Regions from separate parts of the Streptomyces sp. NPDC002809 genome, predicted to be linked through region 2. Evidence: riboswitches for the same ligand, from Rfam matches in the RefSeq annotation. Region 2 holds a riboswitch; the other holds the start of a gene.

Region 1 (5,761 bases), on a different contig from region 2:
TACCGGCCCGCTGCGGGAACACGGATCCGGCGCTGCCGCGCGGGCTCCGCCTCCTGTCGTGTTGATCAGAACTCGACACGTCAACCACGACAGGAGAGCTCATGCCCAGCAAGACGTTGCACATTCCCACGGCGGACGGCCTCGCCGACGCTTTCGCCGCCTTTCCCGACGGTGGCGAGCGGTTCCCGGGTGTCCTGATGTACGCGGACGGCTTCGGGATCAGGCCCGCGCTGCGGGAGATGGCCCGCGAACTGGCGTCGCACGGGTACTACGTGCTCGTCCCCAACATCTTCTACCGGAACGGCCCGGCGCCGGTGATCGAACTTCCCGAGCACATCGGGGACGAGGTCCGGGCGAAGCTGTTCGAGCAGTTGATGCCCCTGATCGAGGCGCACACCGTCGAACGTGCCCTGAGCGACGCCGACGCCTACCTCGGGTTCCTCACCGCCCGGCCCGAAGTCGGCGCCGGACCGGTCGCGGTGACCGGCTACTGCGTAGGCGGCCTCCTGGCGGTGCGTACCGCCGCGGCCCATCCGGGCAAGGTGGCCGCTGTCGCCGGATTCCACGGCCCCGTGGGCGCCGACGGGCCCGGCAGCCTCAGCCGTCTCACCGGCGAGGTCCACTTCGGCCACGCCGGGACGGACATGACTCCCGGGACCCTCGGCGAGCTCAACCAGCTCCTGGACGCCGCGGGTGTCGCCTACACCTCCGAGATCTACCCCGGCACGATTCACGGCTTCACCATGTCCGACACCGATGCCTTCGACCCTGCCGCGCTGCAACGCCATTGGGACCGTCTGCTGCCCCTTCTCGGCCGCACCCTGGCCAACGGCTGAGGCTCCGGCCCCGAAACCGGACCTGAGGCCCGCCTGCGGAGCCGGCCCTGCGGCGAAATGTCATGCGCCGTCAGGGCCGGAGGCGCAGCCGTAGCGGGGTGTAGACCGCCAGGGCCACGAGGAACGCCACGCCGTAGGCGAGGTCCGCCCCGTGCAGCGCGTCGGCGGCCGGACCCACGTACAGGCTGGTGTTCATGAACGGTGTCGCCGCTGCGAAGCCGAGGACGAAGGCGGTCGGCGCCGGCCACCACGGCTGCCGGCGGGAGCTCTCGTCGGCCAGGTCGATGGGGGAACCGTTGCGGGACCGCGCCCGGACGGTCCAGTCGACGGCGACGATCGCGACGAATGCGGGGATCCAGTAGCCGACGAGGAGCAGGACGTTCTGGAAACGTGTCGTGGTGTCGGCCGCGTGCATCCACAGCACGAGGGGGAAACCGAGTACGGCGGCGAGTGCCGCGGCGACGGGGCGCGGCAGGCGGACCCCCATGGTCTGCAACGCCAGCGATCCGCTGTAGTCGTTCATGGCGTTGCTGCACAGTGCTGCGAGGGCCACGGAGAGCAGCCCGAACGCTCCGAGAGCGCCGCCGCCGAGCAGTGTGTCGATGCCGCGCGCGGTCTGATCGGTGAAGACGGACGCCCCCCACAGGCCGAGGGCCTGGACCGCCACGAAGGAGGCACCGATGCCGAGCAGCGTGCACCAGAACATGCGCGGCCGGGACGTGGTGCGCGGCAGATAGCGGCTGAAGTCACTGGCGTACGGGGCCCAGGACAGTGCGAGACTCAGCGCGATGGTGCAGGTCAGGACGAACGCGCCCGCCCGGTCGGCACCGTGCACCGAGCCGGTGGTGACGGGTTGGACGCCGTGCAGGAGCTTCGTGGCGAGCACGATGAAGGCGGCGGCCAGAGCGAACGTCATCACCGTCTGGAGCCGGTGGATCACCTCGTACCCCAGGACGCCGAGTGCGCCCTGGGCGGCCATCATGACCAGCACTCCGAGCCAGAACGGCCAGCCGCACAGCTGGGCCAGCGCGTCCCCTCCGAACAGGCCGATCAGCGCGTCCCAGGCGATGGACGACAACCACTGCAGCGCGCCGGGCAGTACGACACCGCGGCCGAACGCCAGCCGTGCGAGCGGGAGTTGACCGGCACCCGTCTGGCTGCCCCAGGTGCCCAGATACGCGGTGGGCGCGGCCCCCACGAGCGTTCCGAGCACCACGGCGGCGAGCGCCGTGGTGAAGTCCAGGCCCAGCGCGATGCCGACCGTGCCGGTGAAGACCCCGGTCATGGTCAGGTTGGGGGCGAACCAGACGGTGAACAGCCGTCCGGGGCCGCCGTAACGGCGGTCCTCGGGTACGGGGGCTATGCCGTGCGCCTCGATGCGCAGGTCGCCGGGGGCGGTGGGCATGCGCCCGTCGAATGCGGGCTGTGCTTCGACGGCTGTGTGCCGGTCCTGGGCATACGGCAATGACATGAGACATCCCTCCGCCAGTGCTAACTGGTTCAGGTTCGACGGGTGTGTTCTCAGCCCCCTGAGGGGCACCCCGTGTCCGGTGCGGCGGCCAGGATAGCCGGATGTGCGCGACTCGCGATGCGGGGGGTCAGAGGGTGACCGCGCAGCGGAACCCGCCGTGGCCCGTCGTGCTGTCGGGGGTGTTGGATGTGCGGGCGGCGATCCGGTAGCGGTTGCAGTACGAGCGGTGGCACAGGTACGAGCCGCCGCGCAGCACCCGGCTCTCGCCGTGTGGCGGCCCGGCCGGGTCCGAGCGGGTCTCCGGGCGGGCTTCGGCGTGCCAGTCGGCGCTGAACCGGTCGGCGCACCACTCCCAGACATTGCCCGAGGTGTTGTAGAGCCCGAAGCCGTTGGGGGCGTACGCCTTGGCGGGTGCGGTGCCCGCGAAGCCGTCCTCGCGGGTGTTGCGTACGGGGAAGTCGCCCTGCCAGATGTTGCAGCGGTGCCGGCCGTTCGGGGTCAGCTCGTCGCCCCACGGGAAGCGTGCCCGGACGAGTCCGCCGCGTGCCGCCTTCTCCCACTCGGCCTCGGTGGGCAGCCGCTTGCCGGCCCAGCGGGCGTACGCCGTCGCGTCGTGCCACGACATGTGGACCACCGGGTGGTCACGGCGGTCGCCGATCGAGGTGCCCGGCCCCTCGGGGGCGCGCCAGTGCGCTCCGGTGACCGCGCGCCACCAGGGGGCGCCGGGCACGGTGCCCGGCAGCACGGCATGCCGGGCCTCCTGCGGGACGAAGGAGCCGAACACGTAGGACCAGCCGATGAGTTCGGCCTCGGTGCGGTAGCCGGTGGCCTTGACGAAGACGGCGAAGCGGGCGTTGGTGACGGCGGCCGCGTCGATGCGGAACGGGGCGACGGTCACCTCCCGCACCGGCCCCTCGCCGTCCGCCTGGAACGCGTCCTCGTCCTCGCCGCCCATCAGGAACGGACCGCCGGGTACCGCCACCATGCCGCGGAGCAGGTCGGCGGGGCGTCGCGCGGGGACGGGGAAGTCCGCCGGGGGAGTGGTTGCGGCCGGCGCGGTGTTCTCGCGGGCGGGCCCGCAGCAGGCGTTCACCGTGAGATCCCCCCGTCGAGCGGCCGGCCGGCCCCGGCATCCGCGCCGGGGGCCGGGCGGTCGAGGAGTTCCGCGAGGTCCTGGCCTGTGGTGCGGAGCAGCAGGGCCACCCCGCCGAGCGCGGCAGCCTCGCCGCCGAGAGTGGATCCGCGTACCTCGATGGTGCGAGGCGCGGACGGCAGGGACAGCGCGGCGAGCTGCTCGCGGATCGGTGTGAGGACGAGAGCGTCGAGGGAGGCCGGTTCCCCGTAGACGACGATGCACTCGGGGTCGACCTGGGCGGCGAGGGCGGCGAGCACCCGTCCCGCGACGACGGCCGCGCTCCGGAACACCTCCGCGGTGTCCGGCTGGCCCTCGGCGGCGAGCGCGATCAGTTCCGCGGCGTCCGCGGCCGTCACCCCGCGATCGGCGCAGGCGGCGAGCAGAGCGGGGACGGAGATGAGGCCCTCCAGACAGCCCCGGCCACCGCAGTGGCAGGGCTTTCCCTCGGGGTCGCAGCTGGTGTGGCCGATCTCCCCGGCGGTGCCATGGGCGCCGTGGACCAGCGAGCCGTTGACCACGAGTCCGCCACCGACCCCTTCCGACCAGCGCAGATAGACGGCGTTCTCAATCCCGCGCGCCGCTCCCCAGGTCACCTCGGCGAGAGCCGCGAGCCGCGAGTTGTTGTCGGTGAGCACGGGGGCGTCGAAGTGCCGGCCCAGCTCCTCGGCGACATGGCCGGCGAACGGCGTCATGGTGCGCGGGTCACCGGAGGCGGGGTTCTGCACGAAGCCGGGAAGGCCGAGGCCGATGCCCGCGACGGGGGCGAGGCTGATGTTCTCGCGCCGCACCAGGTCCTCGACGGCGCGGATCGCCTGTGCGGCCCGTTCGGCCGCGCCGCTGTCCGCCGGGACGGGCGCGCTGTGGCGGCCGACGATCTCGTGGGCGCAGTTGGCCACGACCACGTGGATGTGGTGGCGCTGGAGATCGATGCCGATCAGTTCGGCGCCACGGGAGTTGAGCGAGATCTCCAGGGCCGGCCTGCCGCGTCCGCGCGGCTGCTCGGGGTCGGGAGCCTGCTGCTCGACGACGGCCCTGCGTTCGAGCAGGTCGGACACGATCGCGAACAGGGTGGTGCGGGAGAGACCGACCCGTGCCTTCAGCTCGCCGCGGCTCAGCGCGCCCGACCTGCGGAGCTCACCGAGTACGGCGGCTTCGTTGGCCCTGCGCAGGCGTTGGAGTGCATCGGTTCGTTCCGTCATGGACGCATGGTCGATCGGTCAAGGGGTTTCTGTCAACGTCCGGGACGAATTCACACAATGTTTATTCCCGAGGGTTGACGTAAAAAACTCGACGTCCCTACAGTTCCGGTCAATTGCCCGCACCGGCACGCGTCGGGACGTCACCCGACGGACTGCCGGCCGGCCCCCTGCAGCACCGTGAGCGACCACCGAAAGGGCGGCACCGAGTGGCCCCGCGCAACGTCCTGTTCCTGATGACCGACCAGCACCGGGTCGACACCCTGGGCTGTTACGGCAACCCACTCGTCGACACCCCGGCCCTGGACGCCCTCGCGGCCGAGGGGACCCGCTTCGACCGCTTCTACACCCCGACCGCGATCTGCACCCCGGCCCGCGCCTCGCTGGCCACCGGCCTGCACCCCTTCCGCCACGGCATGCTGAACAACCCCGAACGCAACGGAGGGAGCAAGGACGAGCTCTCCGACGAAGACCCCATGCTCTGGAGCCAGTTGAAGGACCAGGGCTACGCGGTCGGCCATGTCGGCAAGTGGCACATCGGCCGCGAGCGCGGCCCCGAGTTCTACGGCCTGGACGGCGAGCACCTGCCCGGCGCGCTCAACCCCGTCCACCATCCCTCGTACGAGAAGTGGCTGGAGGACAACGGCTTCCCGCCCTTCTCGGTACGCGAGCCCGTCTTCGGGACCGCAGCCAACGGCACCGGCCGCGGCCACCTCATCGCGGGCCGGCTCCAGCAGCCCGCCGAGGCCACCATCGAGGCCTTCCTCACCGACCGCACGCTCGGCCTGCTCGACCGCTACGCCGCCGACTGGAAGGCGAACGGCACACCGTTCATGCTGTCCTGCCACTGGTACGGACCGCATCTGCCCTACCTGATCCCGGACAGCTACTACGACCTGTACGACCCCGACGACGTGCCCCTCCCGGCCTCGATGGCCGAGACCTTCGCAGGGAAGCCCGAGGTACAGCGCCAGTACAGCGCGTACTGGTCCTCGGACGCCTTCGACGCCGCCGCCTGGCGCAAGCTCATCGCCGTCTACTGGGGCTACGTCACGATGATCGACCACCAGGCCGGCCGGCTGATCGAGGCGCTCAAGGGGCACGGCCTGTGGGACGACACCGC
Region 2 (5,761 bases):
GGCGCGGGTGTCCGCGGTGCCGTGCTCGATCTGCTCGGGGGCGAGATAGGAGACGGTGCCCAGGATGGACCCGGTGGTGTTCGTGACCGAGCCCACGGCCCGGACCAGCCCGAAGTCGGCGACCTTGACCCGGCCGTCGTCGCCTATCAGTACGTTCTCCGGCTTCATGTCCCGGTGGACGAAGCCCGCCCGGTGTGCGGCCCCCAGGGCGGCGAGCACCGGCTCCAGGATGTCCAGCGCGGCCCGCGGCTGCAGAGCGCCCCGCTCACGCAGCACGTCGCGCAGCGTGCACCCCGCGACGTACTCCATCGCGAGGTAGACGTACTGCCCGTGGGCGCCCTGGTCGAAGACCGCGACCACGTTGGGGTGCGCGAGCCGGGCCACCGACTTGGCCTCGCGGATGAAGCGCTCGACGAACGAGGCGTCGGTCGCGAGCGCCGGATGCATCACCTTGAGGGCGAGCACCCGGTCGAGCCGGGTGTCCATGGCCCGGTAGACCGTGGCCATGCCGCCCACGGCGATGCGGGCATCGACGCGGTAGCGGCCGTCGAGCAGCTGCCCGACGAGAGGGTCCTGGAGGGTCGTATCCACGCAGGCGAGTCTACGAGCCACCGCGGACACGGCCGACTGGCCGGGGCGATCCCGGAGCCCAACTGCAGCCGAGCCGTGACAGGGACATGCGATCCGCCGTCGCGGAACGGGTGTGGCACGGGGCCCAGGCGTGCTCCGGCAGGGACATGAGATCCGCCTCACGCACCGGCCGGGCCTCCGGACTCAGAACGCCGGGCGCTCCGGATCCAGCACCGCCCGCCCCGCCGTCGGTGACGACGCCTCGGCGAAGTGGCGGCGGGGAATCCGCCCCGCGCGGTACGCGAGCCGCCCGCCCTCCACCGCGTGACGCATCGCGGCGGCCATCAGCTCGGGCTCCTGGGCCCGGGTCACCGCGGACGCCAGCATCACGGCCGCGCATCCCAGTTCCATGGCGAGCGCAGCGTCCGACGCCGTGCCGGCGCCCGCGTCCAGGATCACCGGGACCCGAGCCTGCTCGACGATCAGCTGGAAGTTGTGCGGGTTCCGGATGCCCAGACCGGAGCCGATGGGGGAGCCGAGCGGCATGATCGCCGCACAGCCCACGTCCTCCAGCTTGCGGGCCAGCACCGGGTCGTCGTTCGTGTACGGCAGCACGGTGAAGCCGTCGTCCACCAGCGTCTCCGCGGCGTCCAGCAGCTCGATGGGGTCGGGCAGCAGGGTGCGCTCGTCCGCCACCACCTCCAGCTTGACCCAGTCGGTGCCGAGCGCCTCACGGGCGAGCCGGGCGGTGAGCACGGCCTCGCCCGCCGTGAAGCAGCCCGCCGTGTTCGGCAGCACCCGGATGGAGAGCTTCTCCAGCACGGAGAGCACGGAGCCCTGCACGGTCGGGTCGAGCCGGCGCATCGCCACGGTCGTCAGCTCGGTGCCGGAGGCGGTCAGGGACCGCTCCAGCACATCCAGGCTGGGCGCCCCGCCCGTCCCCATGATCAGCCGGGAGCCGAACGCGGTGCCGCCGAGGGTGAAGACGTCGTCGGACATGGTCAGCCTCCCTGGACCGCGGTGAGGACCTCGACCCGGTCGCCGTCGGTGAGCGCGGCAGCCGGCCACTGGCCGCGCGGCACGACGGTCTCGTTCAGGGCGGCCGCGACGCCCGAGGAAGCGCTGGTCAGTGAGGCGACGAGGGCGTCCAGGGTGGTGCCCGGCGCGACGGCGAGGGCCTCGCCGTTCACGGAGACGGAGAGAGGGGTGGGCTCGGTCATGCGGGCTGCTCCTGAGGTACGGGGGCGGCGGCGGGCGAGAAACGGCCGGCGGAGAAGGGGCGGGCCACCTCGGGCAGCTCGCCGTCCGCCAGCAGCTGCGCCATGGCGTCCCCGGTGACGGGGGTGAGCAGCACCCCGTTGCGGTGGTGGCCGGTGGCGAGATGGAGGCCGGGCAGCGCGGTGCGGCCGAGCAGCGGGGCGTTGTCGGGGGAGGCGGGGCGCAGACCGGCGCGGGTCTCGGTGAGCGGCAGCTCGGTGATGCCCGGCACCAGTTCGTGCGCGTCGCGCAGCAGCTCGTACACACCGCCCGCCGTGACGGTGGTGTCCCAGCCCATCTCCTCGCTGGTGGCGCCGATGACCAGCTCGCCGTTCTCACGCGGCACGAGATAGACGTGGCTGCCCCGGACCACGGCCCGCACGGTGCGGGAGAGGAAGGGCGCGTACGTCGTGGGCACGGTCAGCCGCAGTACCTGGCCCTTCACCGGACGGACCGGGGGCAGGACATGCTTCGGCACCCCTGCGAGCCGGCCGCTGAGGCTGCCCGCGGCGAGCACGACCTGATCGGCCTCCGGCCGCGTACCGTCGGCGAGTACGGCTCCGGTGGCCCGGTCGCCCGTGACCGAGAGCCGCTCGGCCCGTTGGCGGTGGAGGACGACCCCGGCCCGCTCGCACGCCGTCAGCAGTGCGGCGGCCAGCCGTCGCGGGTCGACCTGGTGGTCGCCGTCGACCCGCAGCCCGCCGCGTATGCCCGGTGCGAGCATCGGTTCGAGGCGGCGGCACTCCCGGCCGGTGAGCCACTCCGACTCCAGGCCCGAGCGGCAGTGCAGGGCGTGGAGTTCCCGCAGATGGGCGCGGTCGTCGGCGTCGAGCGCGACGGCCAGGGTGCCGCAGGTGCGAAAGCCGATGTCCTGTCCGCTCGCCGCCTCCAGCTCGGCCGCGAACGCCGGATAGCGCGCGGCGGAGGCGACGTTGAGGCCGAGCAGCATCTCCTCGCCGTAGTGGAGTTCGGTGACGGCGGCCAGCATCCCCGCCGCGACCCGGGCTGCGCCGCCGCCCGGTTCGGGATCGACGACCGCGGTGGCCAGGCCGCGCTGCGCGGCCCGCCAGGCGGTCACCAGGCCGATGATGCCGCCCCCGATGACAAGGACGTCGGACCCGTTCGTACGGTGTGTGCGCATGGGCGTCCAGCCCCTCCCTTCGCCGGCATGACCCGGATCAGGTTCGTACGGTCGAAGGCCGTCCAGCCTCCCTCTCAGCCCGGTACGACCGGGCTCCCGCGAGTGATGTGCACGGCTACCCTAAACCCCTGCCCCGCGCCACCGGCAAGAGGAGCCGGTGGTGCCGCGAACGGGGGCACGGGCGCGGTGGTCCGGTGACGGCGAGCCGGGCGGCATCTTCCTGACGGACCGTCAGTTGCTTAAGGTGGACGGGTGGACGAGCAGACCGGACAACAGCAGACAGAGCCGTGGCAGAGCCGCCGCGTCGTGATCGCCGGAGCGGGCATGGCGGGCGTGCAGACGGCGGTGGCCCTGCGGGAGCAGGGCTTCACCGGCCCCGTCACGCTGATCGGCGCCGAACCGCACCAGCCCTACGACCGGCCCCCGCTGTCGAAGGCCGTCCTTCTCGGCAAGGCCGAGGACTCGGCCTTCGACATCGACTTCGAGGCGCTGGACATCACCCTGCGGCTCGGCCTCGACGTGACCGCGCTGCGCGCGGGCGACCACGAACTGGACACTCCGGACGGGCCCGTCCCCTACGACGTCCTGGTTGTCGCCACCGGAGCCGAGCCCCTGATGCTGCCAGGCACCGAGGGCGTCCCGGGCGTCCACCTCCTGCGCACGCTGGACGACGCCGCACGGCTTCGTCCGGTCCTCGAACAGCGGCACGATGTCGTGGTCGTCGGCGCGGGCTGGATCGGCGCCGAGTTCGCCACCGCGGCCCGCGCGGCCGGCTGTACGGTCACCGTCGTCGAGGCGGCCGAACGCCCGCTGGCCGGCGCGCTGCCCGCGGAGGTGGCGGCCCCCATGACCGGCTGGTACGCCGAGAGCGGCGCCGGACTCCTCACCGGCGTCCGCGTCGACCGCGTCGAAGCCGGTCACGTGGTCCTGGCGGACGGCCGCGAGATTCCGGCGGACGCGGTCGTCGTCGGCATCGGCGCCCGGCCCGCGACCGGCTGGCTGGCCGGATCGGGGATCGAACTCGGCCCGGACGGATCGGTGACCGCGGACGCCTCACTGCGCACCTCGCTCCCCGATGTGTACGCGGTCGGGGACTGCGCCTCGTTCCCCTCGGCCAGGTACGGCGAGCGGCTGCTCGTCCACCACTGGGACAACGCCCTCCAGGGGCCGCGGACCGTCGCCGCAGCCGTCACCGCCGCCACCCCGGAGGGCGACGGGCAGCCCCCGGTCTACGACCCCGTGCCCTACTTCTGGTCCGAGCAGTTCGGCCGCTTCGTCCAGTACGCGGGCCACCACACGGGGGCCGACACCCTGGTGTGGCGAGGCGATCCGGCCGAACCCACGTGGACGGTGTGCTGGCTGCGCGCCGGAGCGCTCGTCGCCGTACTGGCGGTCGGCCGTCCGCGCGATCTGGCGCAGGGGCGCAAACTCGTCGAATCGGGGGCGGAGCTCGCCCCGGAGCGGGTCGCGGACCCCTCCGTGCCCCTGAAATCGGCCACGCTCTGACGGCGTATCCGGGCCCCCGTACGGGCGGCCCCGGGTACCGGCTGTCGGTCCGGGATGGCACGCTTGTCCCCGTGACCGAGATTGACGCAAAGATCGATGCTCTCGTCCCTGCCTGGCTCCACCTTCCCGACATCGCCGAAATGTTCGGTGTCGAGGTGACGCGCGTGCGCCAGCTGGTCAAGGACGGCCAGCTCATTGCCGTACGACGTGGTGAGAACCGTGCGCTCCAGGTGCCTGCCGCCTTCATCGACGGCGACAAGGTGGTCAAGGGCCTTTCGGGGACCCTGACGCTCCTGAGGGACGACGGCTACTCCGACGCGGAGATGCTGGAATGGCTCTTCACCCCCGACCCGAGCCTGCCGGGCACGCCCGCGCAGGCGCTGAGTGAGAATCGCGGCACGGAGGTGAAGCGCCGCGCCCAGGCGCTCGCCGTCTGACCGACAGCCGCACGGGGACGCGGGCCGCACGACGCGGCCCGCGTCCCCGCGCGGCGCCACCGAAACACCGCCATCGCCTTCCCCGGGGGGAACCGCACCATGTCCACGCCTCGCGCGCTGCTGTCCGATGCCCGGCTCTACCTGTGCACGGACGCCCGCCGGCGCCAGGGTGACCTCTCCGCGTTCCTCGACGCGGTCCTCTCCAGTGGCGTGGACATCATCCAGCTGCGCGACAAGGGCATGGAGGCGGCCGAGGAACTCGAACACCTCGCGGTCTTCGCCGACGCCTGCAAGCGCCACGGCAAGCTCCTCGCGGTCAACGACCGGGCCGACGTCGCCCACGCCATCGGTTCCGACGTGCTGCACCTGGGCCAGGGCGACCTGCCGGTCCCGGCCGCACGCGCGATCATCGGCGATGACGTGGTCATCGGCCGCTCCACCCACGCCGAGTCCGAGGTCGACGCGGCCGTCGCCGAAGCCGGTGTGGACTACTTCTGCACCGGCCCCTGCTGGCCCACGCCGACCAAGCCCGGCCGGCACGCCCCCGGCCTGGATCTCGTCCGCTACGCCGCTTCGCTCGCCCCCGCCCGTCCGTGGTTCGCCATCGGCGGGATCGACGCGGGCAACCTCGACGAGGTGCTGGACGCCGGAGCGCGCCGGGTCGTCGTCGTGCGGGCCGTCACGGAGGCGTCCGATCCCGCTGCTGCCGCTGCCGGACTGGCGGGAAGGATCCGCGACCGCACCGACGGGTGATTCGGGATCCGAAGGCGTCGGTTTGAGACATGAGTGTCCGAAGTGTGGACAAAGAAGCGGGTAATCAAGGCAAATCGCCCCAGTTCGGTTGGGAGCT

Evidence for each region. A riboswitch is a leader RNA that binds a small molecule or an ion and turns the genes downstream of it on or off. The one in region 2 is predicted to bind thiamine pyrophosphate.
Region 1: linked by a shared signal. The riboswitch ahead of ABT025_RS11895 (purine-cytosine permease family protein) and the one ahead of thiO (glycine oxidase ThiO) in region 2 are both predicted to bind thiamine pyrophosphate.

The regions. Positions count from the first base shown of each region.
Region 1 is NZ_JBEOVJ010000014.1:36,473-42,233, forward strand. Features, by position in the region: gene ABT025_RS11890 (dienelactone hydrolase family protein) at 102-836, shown strand; gene ABT025_RS11895 (purine-cytosine permease family protein) at 907-2,307, opposite strand; TPP riboswitch at 2,297-2,390, opposite strand; gene ABT025_RS11900 (formylglycine-generating enzyme family protein) at 2,435-3,400, opposite strand; gene ABT025_RS11905 (ROK family transcriptional regulator) at 3,397-4,641, opposite strand; gene ABT025_RS11910 (sulfatase family protein) at 4,848-5,761, shown strand, end outside.
Region 2 is NZ_JBEOVJ010000046.1:31,399-37,159, forward strand. Features, by position in the region: gene pknB (Stk1 family PASTA domain-containing Ser/Thr kinase) at 1-591, opposite strand, end outside; gene ABT025_RS24880 (thiazole synthase) at 775-1,569, opposite strand; gene thiS (sulfur carrier protein ThiS) at 1,572-1,790, opposite strand; gene thiO (glycine oxidase ThiO) at 1,787-2,968, opposite strand; TPP riboswitch at 2,966-3,078, opposite strand; gene ABT025_RS24895 (NAD(P)/FAD-dependent oxidoreductase) at 3,293-4,474, shown strand; gene ABT025_RS24900 (Rv2175c family DNA-binding protein) at 4,546-4,911, shown strand; gene thiE (thiamine phosphate synthase) at 5,011-5,664, shown strand.